DNA from 4 places in the Priestia sp. YIM B13552 genome. Region 4 is predicted to be linked to each of the others. Evidence: riboswitches for the same ligand, from Rfam matches in the RefSeq annotation. Region 4 holds a riboswitch; each other region holds the start of a gene.
What was found. Region 4 has a riboswitch for S-adenosylmethionine ahead of ACFX40_RS18595 (methionine ABC transporter ATP-binding protein). Riboswitches for the same ligand answer to the same signal wherever they lie in the genome.
Positions count from the first base shown of each region.

Region 1: another riboswitch for S-adenosylmethionine. It lies ahead of ACFX40_RS02400 (bifunctional homocysteine S-methyltransferase/methylenetetrahydrofolate reductase); the one in region 4 lies ahead of ACFX40_RS18595 (methionine ABC transporter ATP-binding protein).
Region 2: another riboswitch for S-adenosylmethionine. It lies ahead of mtnK (S-methyl-5-thioribose kinase); the one in region 4 lies ahead of ACFX40_RS18595 (methionine ABC transporter ATP-binding protein).
Region 3: another riboswitch for S-adenosylmethionine. It lies ahead of metE (5-methyltetrahydropteroyltriglutamate--homocysteine S-methyltransferase); the one in region 4 lies ahead of ACFX40_RS18595 (methionine ABC transporter ATP-binding protein).

Region 1 covers NZ_JBHZOU010000001.1:472,671-477,278, reverse strand. The annotation lists gene metH (methionine synthase) at 1-1,821, opposite strand, end outside; gene ACFX40_RS02400 (bifunctional homocysteine S-methyltransferase/methylenetetrahydrofolate reductase) at 1,822-3,660, opposite strand; SAM riboswitch class I at 3,768-3,874, opposite strand; gene ACFX40_RS02395 (YkvI family membrane protein) at 4,218-4,608, shown strand, end outside.
Region 2 covers NZ_JBHZOU010000001.1:518,075-522,682, reverse strand. The annotation lists gene mtnA (S-methyl-5-thioribose-1-phosphate isomerase) at 1-838, opposite strand, end outside; gene mtnK (S-methyl-5-thioribose kinase) at 874-2,046, opposite strand; SAM riboswitch class I at 2,182-2,332, opposite strand; gene ACFX40_RS02635 (carbon-nitrogen family hydrolase) at 2,424-3,206, opposite strand; gene ACFX40_RS02630 (pyridoxal phosphate-dependent aminotransferase) at 3,319-4,491, shown strand.
Region 3 covers NZ_JBHZOU010000005.1:337,773-342,380, forward strand. The annotation lists gene ACFX40_RS21090 (GNAT family N-acetyltransferase) at 37-537, opposite strand; gene ACFX40_RS21095 (acetate uptake transporter) at 681-1,298, opposite strand; gene metE (5-methyltetrahydropteroyltriglutamate--homocysteine S-methyltransferase) at 1,441-3,735, opposite strand; cobalamin riboswitch at 3,885-4,073, opposite strand; SAM riboswitch class I at 4,153-4,263, opposite strand; gene ACFX40_RS21105 (hypothetical protein) at 4,344-4,595, opposite strand.
Region 4 covers NZ_JBHZOU010000004.1:304,366-308,973, forward strand. The annotation lists gene ACFX40_RS18565 (acyl-CoA dehydrogenase family protein) at 1-300, shown strand, start outside; gene ACFX40_RS18570 (arsenate reductase family protein) at 417-773, shown strand; gene gcvH (glycine cleavage system protein GcvH) at 909-1,292, shown strand; gene ACFX40_RS18580 (YusG family protein) at 1,372-1,617, shown strand; gene ACFX40_RS18585 (toprim domain-containing protein) at 1,799-2,149, shown strand; gene ACFX40_RS18590 (thioredoxin family protein) at 2,164-2,463, shown strand; SAM riboswitch class I at 2,644-2,751, shown strand; gene ACFX40_RS18595 (methionine ABC transporter ATP-binding protein) at 2,883-3,908, shown strand; gene ACFX40_RS18600 (methionine ABC transporter permease) at 3,901-4,569, shown strand; gene ACFX40_RS18605 (MetQ/NlpA family ABC transporter substrate-binding protein) at 4,587-4,608, shown strand, end outside.

The DNA of each region.
Region 1 (4,608 bases), on a different contig from region 4:
GTCGGTGAACGTGCTTAACGTTTCATCAGTTGTGTTAAATAATAACGCATTAGCAAGCTCAATTTCAGCTTCTGGAATAGAAGCATAGCGTTCTAATTTTTCTGTATTAACAATGGCATAATCCAGTCCAGCCTGCGTACAGTGATAAAGGTAAACCGCATTTAGTACTTCACGTCCGACTGGAGGAAGACCGAATGACACGTTACTTACGCCAAGAATGGTCAGGCAATCAGGCAGGGCTTCTTTAATCATTTTAATTCCTTTAACTGTTTCTTCAGCAGAACCAATATATTGTTCATCACCAGTCCCTACAGGAAACACAAGAGGGTCAAAAATAATATCTTTTGGATTAAAGCCATGTTTTTCAACAAGTAAATCATGTGAGCGTTTTGCAATCTCTACTTTTCGTTCTGCAGTAACGGCCATGCCTGTTTCATCGATTGTACCGACAACCAGAGCTGCACCGAATTTTTTTACTAGCGGTAAGATTGCATCAAAACGCTCTTCACCATCTTCTAAGTTAATGGAGTTAATAATGACCTTACCTTGCGAGTACGTTAAAGCTTTTTCAATAACTTTCTCGTCGGTTGAATCGATTACAAGAGGAACCTTCACTTTTTTTACAACTTCTTGAATAAACTCCTCCATGTCTTCCATTTCTTCACGGTCCGGATCTGCTAAGCAAATATCAATAACGTGAGCACCATTTTTAACTTGAGCACGCGCAATTTCAGATGCTTCTTCAATTTTTCCTTCCGCAATCAGACGCTTGAATTTGCGAGAACCGATTACATTCGTACGTTCTCCCACAAAAAGAGGGCGCATAGAATCGTCATATACAAGTGGTTCAATACCGGTTACAGCATGGTTATGCTCGGAGCGATCAAGCGAACGAGGAGCAACCTCTTTTACCGCTTCAGCCAGTGCTTTAATATGAGCAGGCGTTGTACCGCAGCATCCGCCTACAAAGTTCAGCCAGCCTTTATCAGCAAACCCTTTAATTTTTTGAGCAAGCAGCTCAGGAGATTCATGATAATTGCCTTCTTCATCCGGAAGTCCAGCGTTTGGATAACAGCTAACTGCTGAAGTGGCTAGGTCTGAAAGAGAGCGAATATGATCCGTCATAAATTCAGGGCCTGTCGCGCAGTTAAGTCCGACTGAAAGAGGCTTCATGTGTTCCAGTGATAAGTAAAAAGATTCGATATCTTGACCAGCGAGAGTTGTTCCCATCGGCTCAATTGTTCCTGAAATCATAATAGGAACTTCGGTTTTTAGTTTTTCAAACGCCGCTGTAATGCCTAGAAATGCGGCTTTTACGTTCAGCATGTCTTGACAGGTTTCGACTAAAAGCAAGTCAACGCCGCCGTCTAACAAACCTCGAGCTTGCTCTTCGTACGATTCTACTAACTCAGGGAATGTAATACCTCCGGTAACAGAGAGAGTTTTAGTGGTAGGACCGATAGCTCCAGCTACGAACCTAGGCCATTCGGGAGTTGAATATTTATCGCGGGCTGCACAAGCAAGCTTCACAGCTTCGATATTCAATTCATACGCCAAGTGACCTAAATCGTATTCATCAAGTACGGTAGATGTTGAGCCAAACGTATTGGTTTCAATGATGTCAGCACCTGCTGCAAAGTACTCTTCATGAATGCGCTGAATGACATGAGGCGCTGTTCGAGTCAAATATTCGTTGCAGCCTTCATATTCTTCGCCGCCGAAATCTTCAGCGGTTAAATCAGCATCTTGAATCATCGTTCCCATTGCTCCATCGATGACGAGTATTCGCTTCTTTAGTTGTTGTTCGATAAGTGAGCTCATTTATATCTTCCTTTCTGATGTAACAAGTTGCTTGTCATGAATATAGCGTGTTAGAATTTCAGTCATTTCATAGCGCATAAACGGCGTAATTAAGTAAATACCGTCAAATAGCTCATATGCTGTATCAATTAAGTTTTTTGCAATCGCAAGGCCTTCGACTTCACCGCGAATCCGGTCATTTCCCGTTGCGTCCATGCGTTCTAGAATATCTTCTGATAATTTAATTCCAGGTACTTCATGGTGAATAAATCGAGCGTTTCTCGCGCTTGTTAACGGCATGATCCCGATGTATACCGGTGTTGTTAAATGTTTGGTTGCTTCATATACCTCTTCAATTTGCTTAGTTGAATAGAGAGGCTGAGTAATGAAATAGTGAGCCCCACAATCGATTTTCTTTTCCAAACGCTGAACGGCTCGGTCTAAGTGACGCACGTTTGGGTTAAAGGCAGCCGCGATGGAAAAATTGGTTTTTTGACCAAGCGGTTTCCCGGAATAAGATAGTCCTTCATTAAACTGAGCGATTAAACTAATCAAGTCAAATGAAGATAAATCGTAGACAGAAGTGGCGCCAGGGAAATCGCCAACTTTTGACGGATCACCGGTAATTGCAAGCACTTGATTCATTCCTAGCGTATGAAGTCCCATTAAATGAGATTGAAGTCCAATTAAATTTCGATCGCGACAGGTAATATGAATAAGCGGTCGTGCTTTTGTTTCTTGCTGCATCAGTGTTGCCATTGCCAAGTTGCTGATGCGAGGTGAGGCAAGAGAATTATCAGCTAATGTAATAGCATCTACGCCGACTTTATCGAGTGCTTTTGCACCTTCTAAAAATTTCGTCGGACCCAGCTGTTTAGGCGGATCTAGCTCGACGATAACCGAGCGGCGCTTTTTCACAATTTCATGCATATGAGGTTTATCCTGCTGCTCACGCTCTTGAACCGTAACGGCTGGTCTCATTTTAACGACTTTGCTTGTAATCGGAGGCAGGTCTTTTAAGGCAGATGACATTGCGCGTACGTGAGCTGGTGTTGTACCGCAGCATCCTCCAATTAAGCGAACCCCTTGTTCGCGGAATAAACGTGCGCTTTCTACAAAGTAGTCTTCATTCGTTTCATACTCCAGCTTTCCTTCCACATACGCCGGAAGGCTGGCATTAGGGTAAGCAGATAAGAAAGCACGATCAGGAAGCGGTACTTCTTCAAGAGACTGAATCATATGATAAGGACCTAAACGGCAGTTTAGCCCGACAACATCTGCTCCTAAGTCTTCTAATTCTTTTAATGCATCTGCTAAAGGACGCCCATCTTGCAGTACGCCAATATCATGCAGGGAAACGTGGGTAATAATAGGCTTATCCGTTTCTTTTCTTGCCAGTGTAAGAACGGTTTTTAATTCTTCGAAATCATAGTATGTTTCAAACAAAAGGCCATCCACGCCTTCATTTAAAAGCCAAAACATTTGTTCACGAATGCTTCGCTTAACTTCTTCTAAACTAATAGCGTTTTTTTGGAAAGAACGAATTCCGCCGAGTGTACCAACCACGTAAGCCTGATCTTTTGCAGCTTGTTTCGCTAATTTTACACCAGCAACATTGATGTCTTTAACTGAATCTTCTAATCCATAACGGGCAAGTTTTTGATAATTAGCAGCGTACGTATTTGTTTGAATAACGTTTGCACCAGCTTCTACATAGGCTCTGTGAATACGAGAAACCTCTTCTGGTTTGGTGATGTTTAGTTCTTCAAAACAGCTGTCAATACCGTGTGAGTAAAGGAGGGTACCAGTGGCACCATCCCCAATTAAAATTTTAGACTTTAAATCTTCAAGTAACCCCATGTCAAAACCTCCTTAAATTGTTCCGCTTCTATTTCACGAGTGATTCGTTTTATGCAATATGCCGATAAAATAGAAAAAGTCTTCTTAAGAAGAAGACTTTTTTCGCCTTCTTATCTTCCAAGCAATAAATTGCTTGCTGGATTTAGCACCATGTCTCTAACGACTGGTTGCTGAGGTTTCAAAGGGCCAGTCCCTCCACCTCTCATGATAAGAATCAATTGTATATAATTGAAACATATTTTTTTAAATAGAAAGAATACTTATTTAATAATTTATCTGATTTTTAGAAATTATACAACAGTAAATTGTGAATTTCCAGCAAATATTGAGGAAAATTTAAAAGCTAAAGGGAAAATATCCGTATATTTTGTTTGAAAATGACTGTTATGTTAGGGGTTAAGGAGTTTTTGTGAAAAATACAAAAAGAAAATGAAAAATAAAAAATAAACGAAAAGGCACAAGCGCTGGGATATGCGTAGATTTACACGTAAAAAGGCTCGTCTTTTTTTTACCGTTTCTACATATAGTGAACTATGAAGGGTAGAAGGGTGATGGGCATGAAAAGGTGGAAACTCACGCTGCAGGTTGCTGCTACGTATGTAGGCACTGTTGTAGGAGCCGGTTTTGCAACAGGCAAGGAAATAGTTCAATTTTTTACACAGTACGGGGAACTTGGAATGGTCGGGATTTTGGTCAGCGGCTTGTTTTTTATTTGGCTAGGTTCGAAAATGATGCTGCTTTCGCACGCAATTGGGGCTTCTTCTTATCAGCAGCTTAATACATATTTATTTGGTGATGTGCTTGGAAAAGCGGTAAACGGTGTAATGATTGTCATTTTATTTGGAGTAACTTCAGTCATGCTAGCGAGTACGGGAGCAATAGGAAAAGAACAGTTCGGGCTATGGCCTCCTGTTGGGATGATTTTTACAATTGTTTTAACTTATATAT
Region 2 (4,608 bases), on a different contig from region 4:
ATAAATCAAATGTGGACTGCGGCGCTGCTACGTAAAATGGAATACCGAATGCTTTCGCTAAAAGAGCAAGTCCATATGTTCCAATTTTGTTAGCCGTATCGCCATTTGCTGCAATGCGGTCAGCACCTACAATAATCCCATTAATTCCTTTTGTTTTAATGGTATGAGCGGCCATATTATCCGTAATCAGCGTAACGTCCACTCCCGACTGCTGAAGTTCCCATGCTGTTAAGCGAGAACCTTGAAGAACGGGTCTTGTTTCACAGGCAAATACTTCAAGCGGAATATCGCGCTGCTTAGACAAGTGAAAAGGTGCTAAGGCTGTTCCATAATAAGCTGTAGCAATTGAACCAGCATTACATATTGTCATGATTTTATCTTTCTTTTTAAATAAAGAAAGAGCATAATCTCCAATTCGGTAGCACGTTTCTTCATCTTCTACTTGAATTTGAATAGCTTCATGAACAACTTTTGTTTTAGCTTCATTAACGGACGAAGCGGATTCAGCGCTTTTCGCTACGCGCTCCAATGCCCAAAATAAATTGACGGCAGTAGGGCGTGAACTAGCTAAATACTGTTGATCAAGAGCTAGCTTTTTGTTAAATTCCTTGACTGAATCTGTGTCATAGCTAAGCGCAGAAAGAGCAAGACCAAAAGCCGCCGTAATGCCAATTGCAGGGGCTCCGCGTACTTTCAAGGTAGTGATAGCATCCCATACGTCTTTAATGGTTTGCAGCTTAATATATTCAACTTTGCCAGGAAGCTGCTGCTGATCTAATAAAGTAATATATGATTCATTCCATTCCACTGAGCGCGGAAGTGATAGTGTATTTGTCATGCTGATACCGATCCTTTCATTGTGTACATTATTCGTTATCGAAGTAAATGTTCAAATTCATTTGGTGAAACGTCTTGTTGGTGCAGAAGCAAATAGCGTCCAATTTTTAACGCAGTACGTTTAGCGTTAATTTTTCTTTCCTCTAAAGAAATTTCGTCTAAGTCCGCCACGTGAGCTAAGCCAATCGTACGTCGAATGATTTCACATCCTGCATATCCAACAGCATCTTGCCACGTTTGCGTTAAAATTTCATGTAATAAGCGCTCATCTTTAGCGAAAGGTTCAGTGCTTTCAGAATGCCAAAGCGCAGTAAAGGTATCTTTGAATACGTTCCATGTGTTCGTAATGTGTGCAAATAACGGTTCGCGATTTGTTTCTCGAGAAAGAGCATTTAAAAATAAGTTCGCAACAAATTGCCCTAAATCGAATCCAAACGGACCGTAAAAAGCAAACTCTGGATCAATCACTTTCGTTTCTTGACTGCTAGCAAAGATGCTGCCTGTATGTAAATCACCGTGGATTAGCGTTTGCGCATTTGTTAAAAATTTATATTTTAATTTTGCTGCTTGTAGCTTTACATCACTATCATTCCACAATTCTTCTACATCAGGACGCAGCGCTTTTTCAAATTCATTTGTATCAATATCAAAAAAAGGATCTGTAAAAACTAAATCTTCCGTAATATTGCATAAGTCGGGGTTGCTGTACTTAACAACTTCTTCTTTTTTATCCTGAGGCTTTAAGGCGAAATCAGACGTTTTGAACGCAATATGTCCTAAAAAAGAACCGATATGCTGTGAGAGCAGAGGATAACTTTCACCTTGAATAAGTCCGGCACGAGAAATCGTTAAATGAGACAGATCTTCCATGACCGTAACAGCAAGCGTTTCATCGTGGTAATAAACAGCGGGAACAAGTTCTGGCGTAAATGCACCGAATTGCTTGAGCGCATTGCTTTCAATTGTGGCACGGTTCAAGGATAGAGGCCAGCTTTCGCCTACAACTTTTGCATAGGGAAGTGCTTGTTTGACGATAATGGATTTATTCGTTTGATCATTTATGATGTGAAAGACGAGATTTAAGTTACCGTCACCAATTTCACGGGCAGTCAGTGCTTCTGTAGCATCAAAAAGACCTAGCTTTTTCACAAGTTTGATTGCTGAAATTTCTGTTAAAGGCTGATACTTCTCTGTTTTTGTTGTTGACATCGGAATCCCTCCATAGTTTATTAAACTGATTTGTTTACTAAGTTAATAGGTTTAAGAATATATGGAGGCTTTTATAATTTTAGAAAATATAAAAGCCTCTTTCGTTGGAAAGAGGCTTGATTGTAGTGTTCAAACCTCTTATCTGCCAGAAAAAATTACTTTCTGTTGGAATTAGCACCGTGCCTTTGTAAAACATGTTTTACGGGTGTGATCCATCTTAGGATGGAATGACGGTCGGTTGCTGGGCTTCACAGGGCCAAATCCCTCAGCCAACTCTTGATAAGAGTACGATTACTTATTCAATTTTGATTTGTTTGAATATTTTATGATATCTGGTGAAAATCGTATCATGCAAAAAAACGGCTGTCAATACATAATTAATAAAATTCTGTACGGCGATCTGTAAAGACAGGAATTTGTTTACGAATTTCTTTTACAAGTTCCAGGTTAACGTCAGCACTTAAAAGTTCTTCGCTATCGCCAGCTTCAGCGATTATTTCTCCCCACGGATCGATGACTAAGGAATGTCCGGCAAATGTGTTATTAGGATCTTGGCCTACACGATTACACGCGATTACATAGCATTGATTTTCGATTGCACGGCTAATGAGCAGGGCTTTCCAGTGGGCAAGTCTTGGAGCCGGCCACTGAGCGACAACAAACAAGACTTCTGCTCCGCTGCTAGTATGAACCCGTATCCATTCTGGAAAACGAATATCGTAACAAATAACTCCTGCGCACAGTGACTGTTCAAGTGTAAAAAGATTTTTTGCTGTTCCTGCTTCTAAATACAGGTGTTCATCCATTAATTTAAATAAGTGCAGTTTACTGTATTGTGATACTTCACGACCTTTTCGGTCAAAAATATACATCGTATTCGTGACACCTTGCTCTGTTTTTTTCGCAATCGAACCTGCCACAATATTTACTTCGTTTGTTTTAGCAAACTGAGAGATTAATTGCTTGGCTTGCTGCCCTTCATCATCTGCAATTTCGTCTAGCCGAGTCAAATCATAAGCTGTATCCCATAGCTCAGGAAGCACAAGGATATCAGGGTTTTCTTTCAGGGCTTCCGTCATTTTTTGTTCGATATATTTTCGGTTTTTAGTTGGGTTTCCAAACGCAATATCAAGCTGCAAACACGTAATTTTTACACTCACTTTATCATCCGTCCTTTTTTTAGTAGTTGAAAAAAATGACTTTACAAGTTGAGTATTACAATATATTATTTGTGACTAGAATTTCAAGAATTTTTTGAGAAGGTGTGCGATGATGAAACAATTTGAGCAATCGGAACTATTAAAAAGTTTACCAAAACAATTTTTTGCATCACTTGTAGGCAAGGTAGGAAAAGTAATGGCCCAAGGGCACGACGTTATTAACTTAGGGCAGGGAAATCCCGATCAGCCTACTCCTTCACATATTGTAGAAACACTGCAAAAAGCAAGTGCTAATCCTATGCATCATAAATATTCTCCATTTCGGGGGCACCAGTTTTTAAAAGAGGCCGTTGCGACTTTTTATAAACGAGAATATGGCGTTGATGTGGATCCTGAAAAAGAAGTAGCTATTTTGTTTGGCGGGAAAGGTGGACTTGTAGAAATCCCGCAGTGCTTATTAAACCCTGGAGATACGGTGCTGGTTCCCGATCCTGGATATCCTGATTACTGGTCTGGAGTAGAGCTTGCAAAGGCAAAGATGGAAGTGATGCCGCTCACGGCTGAAAATCATTTTCTACCCGTATACGAAGAGATAAGTGAACGTGCTAAAGAACAGGCAAAGCTCATGTTTTTAAACTATCCGAATAATCCTACTGGTGCAGTGGCAACGGCAGAATTTTTTGAAGACACCGTGGCGTTTGCTGCCAAGCACGATATTTGTGTGGTACACGACTTTGCCTACGGAGCAATTGGATTTGATGGCAAAAAGCCAATCAGTTTTTTACAGACTCCTGGTGCAAAAAAGACGGGAATTGAAATTTATACTCTTTCTAAAACGTATAACATGGCGGGATGGCGAGTTGGATTTGCTGTAGGAAATGAAAGTGTTGTAGAAGCTATTAATCTTCTTCAAGATCATATGTATGTCAGTCTCTTTGGGGCGGTTCAAGAGGCAGCAGCCGCAGCTCTGTTAGAATCTCAACAATGTGTGAATGATTTAGTTAAGCGCTATGAATCTAGACGCAATACCTTTATTCAAGGGCTTCGAGAAATTGGTTGGGATGTTACATCTCCAGCGGGCTCCTTTTTTGCATGGCTAAAAGTTCCTGAAGGATATACTTCTGAACAGTTTTCAGATTTACTTCTCGAAAAAGCTCACGTTGTAGTGGCGCCTGGAGTAGGCTTTGGAACATATGGTGAAGGCTATGTGCGCGTAGGACTGCTGACGGATGAAGAGCGTATGAGAGAAGCTGTATCTCGAATAAAAAAATTAAATTTATTTTAAAAACGCATTGACAATCCTTTTTGAGTTGGCTTAATATGTAAGAAGTTAACGAGATTAATAACCGATAAATCCTAGCGGTATTTTTTTTTTAGTATATAATCTATGAATTTAATTTAA
Region 3 (4,608 bases), on a different contig from region 4:
TTAAAGGAAGCTTGTGCTTTTCTATTTCATTGTTTGCTAAAGCTCCTTGCTCATATTAAACCACTGCACGCCTGCATGCTGAGACTCCGCTACTCCTTGATTCACATATCCGTTTTTTTCGTAAAACGGAATCAATTCTTCTTTACATGTTAAAGTAACCGTTAAGCGCTGTTTGTCCTGCGCTTGCTTTTCAAACTCTCTTAGCAGCATACTGGCAATTCCTTTGTGATGATGATTGGGATTTACAACGATACCTAAAATGCTTTGATGACCGCCTGCCTCAGGGTTCGAAATCGTTTTTTCAAACAAATCATCCGTAATAAACGGAGCTGAAATGACGGGACCGTTCACATATCCGATTATTTCTTCATTTTCTTGAGCGATGATAAACGTATCAGGAATAGTGTTGATCCGCGTGATAAATGCATCTTTTGAGGCAGCTTCTGCAGGTGTAAAGCCTTTGTTTTCTAACGTAATTAATTGGTTTAAATCTTTTTCCTCCACTTGTCTTATAATCATTGGAACGTTTCCTTTCATTATGTATTTTCTTTTTTCTCTAAAAGCTTCTATTACATATAACTATCTCTTTCTACTATATATAAAAATGCCCAAACAAAAAAGGATTGACCTCTGCATCATACAGAATTCAACCCTACTTCGCTTTTTAATTAACATCTTGATTATTTGATAAATGCACCAAACGGCTTGCCCACCGGAAGCACAATTCGACCATAGTGAGTATTTAATACAGCCGCTGCAGATCCATAGAATGAAAACAGAGCAATTAATAGCTCTGACACTGCTGCTAGTAAGTGCGTGTATTCATATGCCACACCAAATGTACTTAGCGATAATCCAATGAATAAGAAATCAATTAACACAAAAATAATAAATAATACTTTATGAGTGCCCATTGCTCCAACTGTCATAAAAACGCTGAAAATCAAGTAGCCGACAAAAGCAAATGCGAGCTGCTTCGGATCCGCTTCTTTTGCGAGCGCTTCCCCAAATGCTCCAAGCTGAATAAGCCATGTCATAGCTACACCTAGCCAAAATAATCCGAAGGCACCAAAAGCAGTTGCGCCGAAGGTATTATTATGTTTGAAATCTTGCATAGACGCGATTAACTGTCCTATTCCGCCTAAAAAAATCGCCCATGGCAATACCAATGAAACACCATCGGTTACCCCAAGCTTTTGAAACGATGCAACAAGTGTTACCATGGCAAGTCCGAATAGACCTAGCGCTGATGGATCCGCTGTTACAATTTTAACGTGCTGCGTGCTGTTGTTACTCATGTTGTACCTCCCTGATTTTAAAAACACCTTTAAAAAGATACAAAAATGTACGGGAAGTGTCAATGGATATTTTTGGCCTTTTAAAATCCCATAAGACCAAGCAGTGTAGCGGTTACACTGCTTGTCCTTTACTTTCTTATTATTAAACGTTTTGTAATAAATTTTTTCTGGTTTGTTTTGCAGACTCAACCATCACTTTTAAAGCTTCAACCGTCTCGCTGATTCCTCTTGTTTTAAGGCCACAGTCGGGATTAATCCAAAATAATGCAGGATCAAGCACCTTTAGAGCGCGGTCAATGTTTCGCTGAAGCTCTTCAAGCTTCGGTACACGCGGGCTGTGGATATCATATACGCCAAGTCCAATTCCTTGATTATACGTATGTTTTTCAAACGCATAAATTAATTCACCGTGACTTTTAGATGTTTCAATAGAAATCACGTCGGCATCCAGCGCTTTAATCGCATCAATAATTTCTTCGAATTCCGAATAGCACATATGCGTGTGAATTTGCGTCTCGTTTTGCACCGATACCGTCGCTAGTTTAAATGCATACACCGCAGCATTTAAGTAACTGTTCCAGTTTTCTCGTTTTAACGGCAATCCTTCACGCAGCGCCGGTTCATCTACTTGAATCATTGAAATGCCCTGACTTTCAAGTGCTTCTACTTCTTTTCTAAGAGCAAGCGCAATTTGATTTGCCACGTCGTAGCGCGGGATATCATCACGCACAAACGACCAGTTTAAAATCGTAATCGGACCCGTCAGCATTCCTTTAACCGGCTTATTGGTTAAAGACTGTGCGTAGACCGTTTCTTTGATCGTCATCGCCTGCTCGTACGATACATCTCCGTAAATAAGCGGCGGCTTCACGCAGCGAGAACCGTAAGATTGCACCCAGCCAAACTTCGTAAACTGAAAGCCTCCTAATTTCTCACCGAAGTATTCGACCATGTCCGTACGCTCAAACTCTCCGTGCACAAGGACATCTAAGCCGATGTTTTCTTGAATTTCAATCCATTTTTTTATTTCATCGTTAATGTACGCTTCATATGCTTCATCGCTTAACTCGCCTTTACGCCATTTTAGACGCTCTTTTCGCACTTCTTTTGTTTGCGGAAAGCTTCCAATCGTTGTCGTTGGAAGAAGCGGCAGTTGAAAAGCTTCTTGCTGAACGCGCTGACGTACGTCAAACGGCGCTTGTCGCTCTGCTTTATAGCTGTGCAGCTGCTTCAGCTCTTTTTGCACGTCTTGATGATTTCGAAAAGATGATCCATTTAATGCTTGAATTGCCTGTTTGTTTACGCTTATTTCTTCTTCTATTGCTTCTTTTCCTTGCTGCACTGCTTTTGCTAAAAGCGTGATTTCCTTTAGCTTTTCATCTGCAAAAGAGAGCGCATTTTTCAATACTGGATCAATCGTCTCTTCATTTTTCACCGTGACGGGAACATGTAATAAACTTGATGAAGGCTGCAGAATCAAACGGTCTTTTGATACGGCTTCTTCAATTTCACTGATCGTTAAAAGCTGTTCGTCCAAATTTTCACGCCAAATGTTTCGTCCGTCAATCACTCCTGCTGCCAGCACTTTATCACTCGGAAAACCATATTTATTAAGAGCCGTGAGATTTTCGCCTCGGTCATGCACAAAGTCTAAACCGATTCCTTCAACAGGAAGAGACACAACTTCTTTGTAGTGATCAACGCTGTCAAAATACGTTTGCAAAATGATTTTTACATTCGGTGCCGCTTCCTTCAAAGTTTGATAGACTTCTGTGTAAAGTGCCAGGTCTTCTTTTGATAGCGTTGTAGATAAAATCGGCTCATCTATCTGTACCCACTCTACTCCTTCTGCCTGAAGCTCAGCTAAAATAGTCGCATACAGAGGAACAAATTGTTCAACTACTTCTTTAAACTCATTTTTTTTATATCCTTTTGACAGCTTCACAAATGTTACTGGACCTAAAATCACGGGCTTGCCTTCAATATTCAGCTTCTGTTTTGCTTCTTTGTAAAACTGAAGCGGGCGATTTTCTATAAGAGACGGCGTACATTCCTCAAGCTCTGGTACGATGTAGTGATAATTTGTGTTAAACCATTTTGTCATCGTAGAGGCTACCGCACCTTTTGTTCCTCGGGCGATGTCAAAATACGTTTCAAGCGATACCGGTCCTCCGTCATAATCAAAGCGCTTTGGCACTAGACCAAACATAGTCGCTGTATCTAGCACGTGATCGTATAAACTGAAATCGCCGACTGGAATTAATTCAATTCCTGCGTCACGCTGTTTTTTCAGATGCCCTAGACGAAGAGCTTCAATCTCCTGAAGAAAGATATCTTTCTCTAGCTTTCCTGCCCAAAACTGCTCAAGCGCTTTTTTCCATTCTCGTTTTTCACCAATTCTTGGATAACCTAAGTTTGAACTTTTTACACTGCTCATTTTTTCCACTCCCTGTATATTTTTTATCGGTAAACTAAAAAATCTCTCTTTTCGAAATGAAAAGAGAGATGATACGCATACTTAACTAAAGTTGAGATAGCCTGTTTTTCTCAACACGTATTCCTCACTCCTCTCTATATCCCGTAGAGCTTAAGTGCATACAACAGGCAGGTCTCCTGACTTAGGTTCATCGCTTCCTATCCCTTCCCATTTCAACATGAAACAGTGGTTAATAAGTTGCTCCCCATTACAGTGGCGGGACCGCGCCGGCTTTTCACCGGTCTTCCCTTTTAAGCTGCGTACATTCGTTACACAGCACCTGATGCATTTTTATAAAATTGTTCATTCAAAACATATTCACATAAAATAAAAAGCCTCTCTATCACGAATAGAGAGGCATAGTATCTATGAAATCCTCTCTTATTTTTCAAAGCTGTACGCTTTGCAGGATGTAGCACCTTTTCAACAAGAATGTTAAATGGTTGCCGGGCTTCACAGGGCCAGTCCCTCCGCCTCTCTCAATAAGAGTTTTAATTGTTTATAATATTTTGAATGTAGAGTCATCTTAACACCTTACATTTATGTTGTCAAAAGAAATTTCAAAAAAATTAGTTTTTAGGAGGCGCTGACGCTAACTTTTGCCTTAACAATTTGTAATCATCTTTTCGATGCGTTTCGATTAAATCTTTTGCTCCCTGGTGATATCCTGACGAATAAATGTACTCTACCGCTGTTTCGATAAGCTTTCTTTTTTCTTCGGCACACTCCCGGTCCATTAAGGGGAACAGTCTACCTAAAAGGTCATTTAAATCTTCCTTGATAAAACGATCAAGCCCTTCTTGCATCTTTTCGTTTGCCATGATTGCTCCTCCA
Region 4 (4,608 bases):
ATGATTAGTAACGTATATGCAATGGAATCCACTGTTTTACGTACTGAAAAAGCGATTTCCAAAACAGGTGCAGATCAAAACAGCTTGAAGGTAAAATATACGCAAGTATTTTGCCAAGAAGCATTTAATCGAATTGAAGCAGATGCAAAAGAAACGTTAATTGGCGTTGAACAAGGTGATACGCTTAGAGTCATGCTTTCGTCTCTTCGCAAGTTAACGCGCTATACACCAATCAATGTGATTAGCGTAAAGCGCGAGATTGCAAAAACGCTTCTAGAAGTAGAGAAGTTCACAGTTTAAGGGAAAAAGGAGCTCGTTTTACGAGCTCCTTTTTGTTTAAGAAGCCTCTATCTAGGTAAATGATAAAGGATGTGTTAAAATACGAAAAAAGCTTAAAATAAAGGGTGGTTGACGAAATGTCATTATTTTTTTATTCATATCCAAAGTGTGGTACGTGCCGAAAAGCCAAGAAGTGGCTGGATGATAACGGAGTAGCGTATGAAGAAATTCATATTGTAGAAATCCCGCCAACAAAAGAGCAGCTGCAATCTTATTATCAGAACAGCGGCTTAGAATTAAAAAAATTCTTTAATACAAGCGGTAAAAAATATCGCGAATTAGGGCTTAAAGATAAAGTAAGCAGTGCGAGTGAAGACGAACTGCTGTCTATTCTTGCGTCAGATGGCATGTTAATTAAGCGTCCGCTGCTAACAGATGGACAAAAAGTAACGCTTGGCTTCAAAGAAGAGCAGTTTGAGGACGTGTGGAAGTAAGTTTTCAAATAGAAAATTTTTACCTTTTACGTTACACTGTTAATAGGAAGTTATTTTAGGTTGTAGAAAGTGTTCTCCACGTTGAAGGCGCTTTTTATATAAACAAATTACGATACATATTTTGGAGGGATTAAGATGAGTACACCAAAAGATTTGCGTTATTCTGAAGAGCATGAATGGGTAAAAACAGAAGGAGACGTTGTCCGCGTAGGTATTACGCATTTCGCTCAAGCTGAGCTTGGCGACATCGTATTCGTTGAACTGCCAGAAGTAGGAGCAACAGTAGAAGCTGACGAGCCGTTTGGCAGCGTTGAATCAGTAAAAACAGTTTCTGAGCTTTACGCACCAATTAGCGGTGAAGTTGTAGCAGTAAACGATAACTTAAGCGATAGCCCTGAACTTGTTAATGAATCTCCATACGAAGAAGCATGGATGATTACAATCAAACCGTCTGATGCTTCTCAAGTAGACAAGCTAATGACAGCAGAGCAATACGAAGAAATGACAAACGAAGGATAATACTCCTCCATAAATTGTCTTTATGAAAAGTTTTTGACTGGACACTCTATTAGTAAACAAGCTAAAGGAGTGTCTTTTTATGTTTGAAAAACAAAAAATGGACGTTACAGATCGCGTTACAGCTAAATTTCATGACGGCGGCATGAAATTATATGTTGATAAGCAGCCAATTGGTGAAGTTAGTTACGGAACAAGCGGCAATGAATACCGCTTTGAAGAAGGGTATTCGCAAGAAAATAATAAATTCTACCAATATACAGATGTACAAAAGCAAGGTGAAACGCAAAAATATACAGACTGCGACGAAGAAGCAGGATGGTGCTAAACAGTGGCAACTGCCGCTGTTTTTCTTGTTTTATGGAAACAATATGGCTTAAGCTGCCTTTTAAAACAGTTCTTTCTTGCAAATTTCTTTTAAAAAACAGGTGAACTGTGATACATTAACGAATATTGTATAGCATAAAGAAATGATGTTACTATACAACTGACGATTATGGGTGATGAAAATGGGGCTAATTGAAATTGAAAAAGTAATTATTGTCGAAGGAAAATCAGATAAAAAACGTATCCAAGATATCATTCGAGAACCAATTGAAATTATCTGTACAAACGGTACGATTAGTTTATCAAAGCTGGATGAAATTATTGACTTTACGTTTAACAAAGAGGTATACATACTCGTTGACTCTGATGATTCAGGGAATAAGCTAAGAAAACAATTTAAACGAGAGCTTCCGGAAGCAGAGCATCTATATATTGATAAAATGTACCGAGAGGTTGCTGCCGCCCCTAGACATCACATAGCAACAGTATTACTGAGTGCCAATATCGATGTTAATGCAGAATTTTTAACATAAAAGGAATGAGCAACATGCAAGAATGGAGCGAAAAACAGCTTGACGATCAGTTAAAAGAAGGACAAAGAGCGTTTATCTTTTTCCATACACCTTTTTGCGGGACATGTCAGCTGGCAAAAAAAATGTTAACCGTAGCAGAAGCAATGCTGCCTGGTGTGACCATCGGAATGAGCAATTTAAATTATATGCCTTCAAAAGCAGAAGTATTTTCAATTGAAAGTGTACCTTGTTTGATTGAAGTGAAAAATGGCGAAATGGTAAAAAAACTCTATGCGTTTCATTCCATCGAGCACGTACTTGAAGAGCTTCGATAATCAAACGTTTGTTTAAAATGAAGAAATAGAACGAGAGCAAACCGTTGGGGCTGTTGAAATATTGGGATATTATCCCAAGAACAAAATCTGTTGACAGCCTATCTGACACATGCTAAAATCACACTCATGAATGTTCATAAATGAATGAATATTTCCCAAAAACAAAATAATTGTTGCGAACTCTTATCAAGAGAGGTGGAGGGACTGAGCCCTGTGAAACCCGGCAACCGTCAGACTAACTGAAATGGTGCCAATTCCTGCAAAGCTATGCGCTTTGAAAGATGAGAGAAAGGATTAAATATCGAGCCTTTCTGTCATGCGCAGAGAGGCTTTTTTAATGGGGAAAATTGTTTTACGGCTTTTTCATCCTATAGGGCAACCTAACATAATTAAGTTTTTACTAAAGAAGGTGAAGAAATATGATTACATTAACAGACGTTACAAAAATTTATCAGGCTAAAAGCGGTCAAGTAACAGCTGTTGATAATGTGAATCTAACCGTTAACCAAGGTGGAATTTACGGAATTATTGGTTATAGCGGAGCAGGTAAAAGTTCTTTAATTCGCTTGCTAAACGGGTTAGAAACACCAACGACAGGAACGGTCGAAGTAGCAGGTAATGATATTGGAAAAATTAAAGGCGGAAAACTCAGAAAAGCTAGACAAGAAATTAGTATGGTGTTTCAGCACTTTAATATCTTGTGGTCGCGTACGGTGCGAGAAAATATTGCCTTTCCGTTAGAAATAGCAGGGATCTCAAAAGAAAAAAGAATGAAACGAGTAGACGAGCTTATCAAGCTAGTCGGGCTTGAAGGGCGTGAAAATGCTTATCCATCACAGCTTAGCGGTGGTCAAAAGCAGCGTGTTGGTATTGCTAGAGCGCTAGCCAATAACCCAAAAGTATTGCTGTGTGATGAAGCAACATCAGCGCTTGATCCTCAAACGACAGATTCTATTTTAGATCTGTTAGTAGATATTAATGAGAAGCTAGGGTTAACCATTGTACTCATTACTCATGAAATGCACGTTATTCGTAAAATTTGTCATCGAGTAGCTGTTATGGAAAATGGGGCAGTGGTAGAAGAAGGGCAAGTGCTAGAAGTATTCAGAAAACCTAAGCAGCCGATTACAAAGCGATTTGTTCAACAGATTTCTGAACCAGAAGAAACGTTTGAAACAATTGAACAAGTACAGGAGTTATATCCAAGCGGGCAAATTATTCAGCTGACGTTTGTTGGCGGAAAAGCAGAGCAACCGCTCATTACAACGATTTTAAAACAGTTTGATGTAACGATTAATATTTTGCAAGGAAAGATTTCTCATACACAAACAGGTTCATACGGAACGTTGTTCGTTCATTTAGACGGAGAATTAACAGAAGTTGAAAAAGTCATTGCATACATTCATGAGCAGCAGGTAGAAGTGGAGGTAATGACAAATGCTTGAGAAACTATTTCCAAACGTTATTTTAGATGATTTTATTCAAGCGACAAATGAAACACTATATATGACGGCTATTTCAGTTATAGCCACGTTTGTTCTAGGTATTTTATTGGGCTTGCTTTTATTTTTAACGTCCAAAGGACAGCTTTGGCAAAACAAACCTTTATATGCCATTGTGTCAGCAGTTGTAAATATCTTTCGTTCCATTCCATTCATTATTTTAATTGTTTTACTGATTCCATTTACCAAAGCATTGGTAGGAAGTATTTTAGGCGCTAATGCAGCGTTACCTGCTTTAATTGTTGGAGCAGCACCATTTTATGCGCGTCTTGTAGAAATTGGTCTGCGCGAAATTGATAAAGGTGTTATTGAAGCTGCTAAATCAATGGGAGCAACAACAAGCACTATTATCTTTAAAGTGCTGTTACCTGAATCGCTGCCAGCTTTAATTTCTGGTTTGACGGTAACGACGATTGCGTTAGTCGGTTATACGGCAATGGCGGGTGTGATTGGAGCTGGAGGTCTCGGGAATCTTGCATATTTAGAAGGATTCCAGCGCAGTCATAATGATGTAACGCTAGCTGCTACGATCTTAATTTTGATTATTGTATTTATTATCCAACTTATTGGAGATGCGATTACTGCAAAAATTGATAAAAGATAAAGGGAGGATTATTTATTATGAAAAAATGGCTTTCGGCTT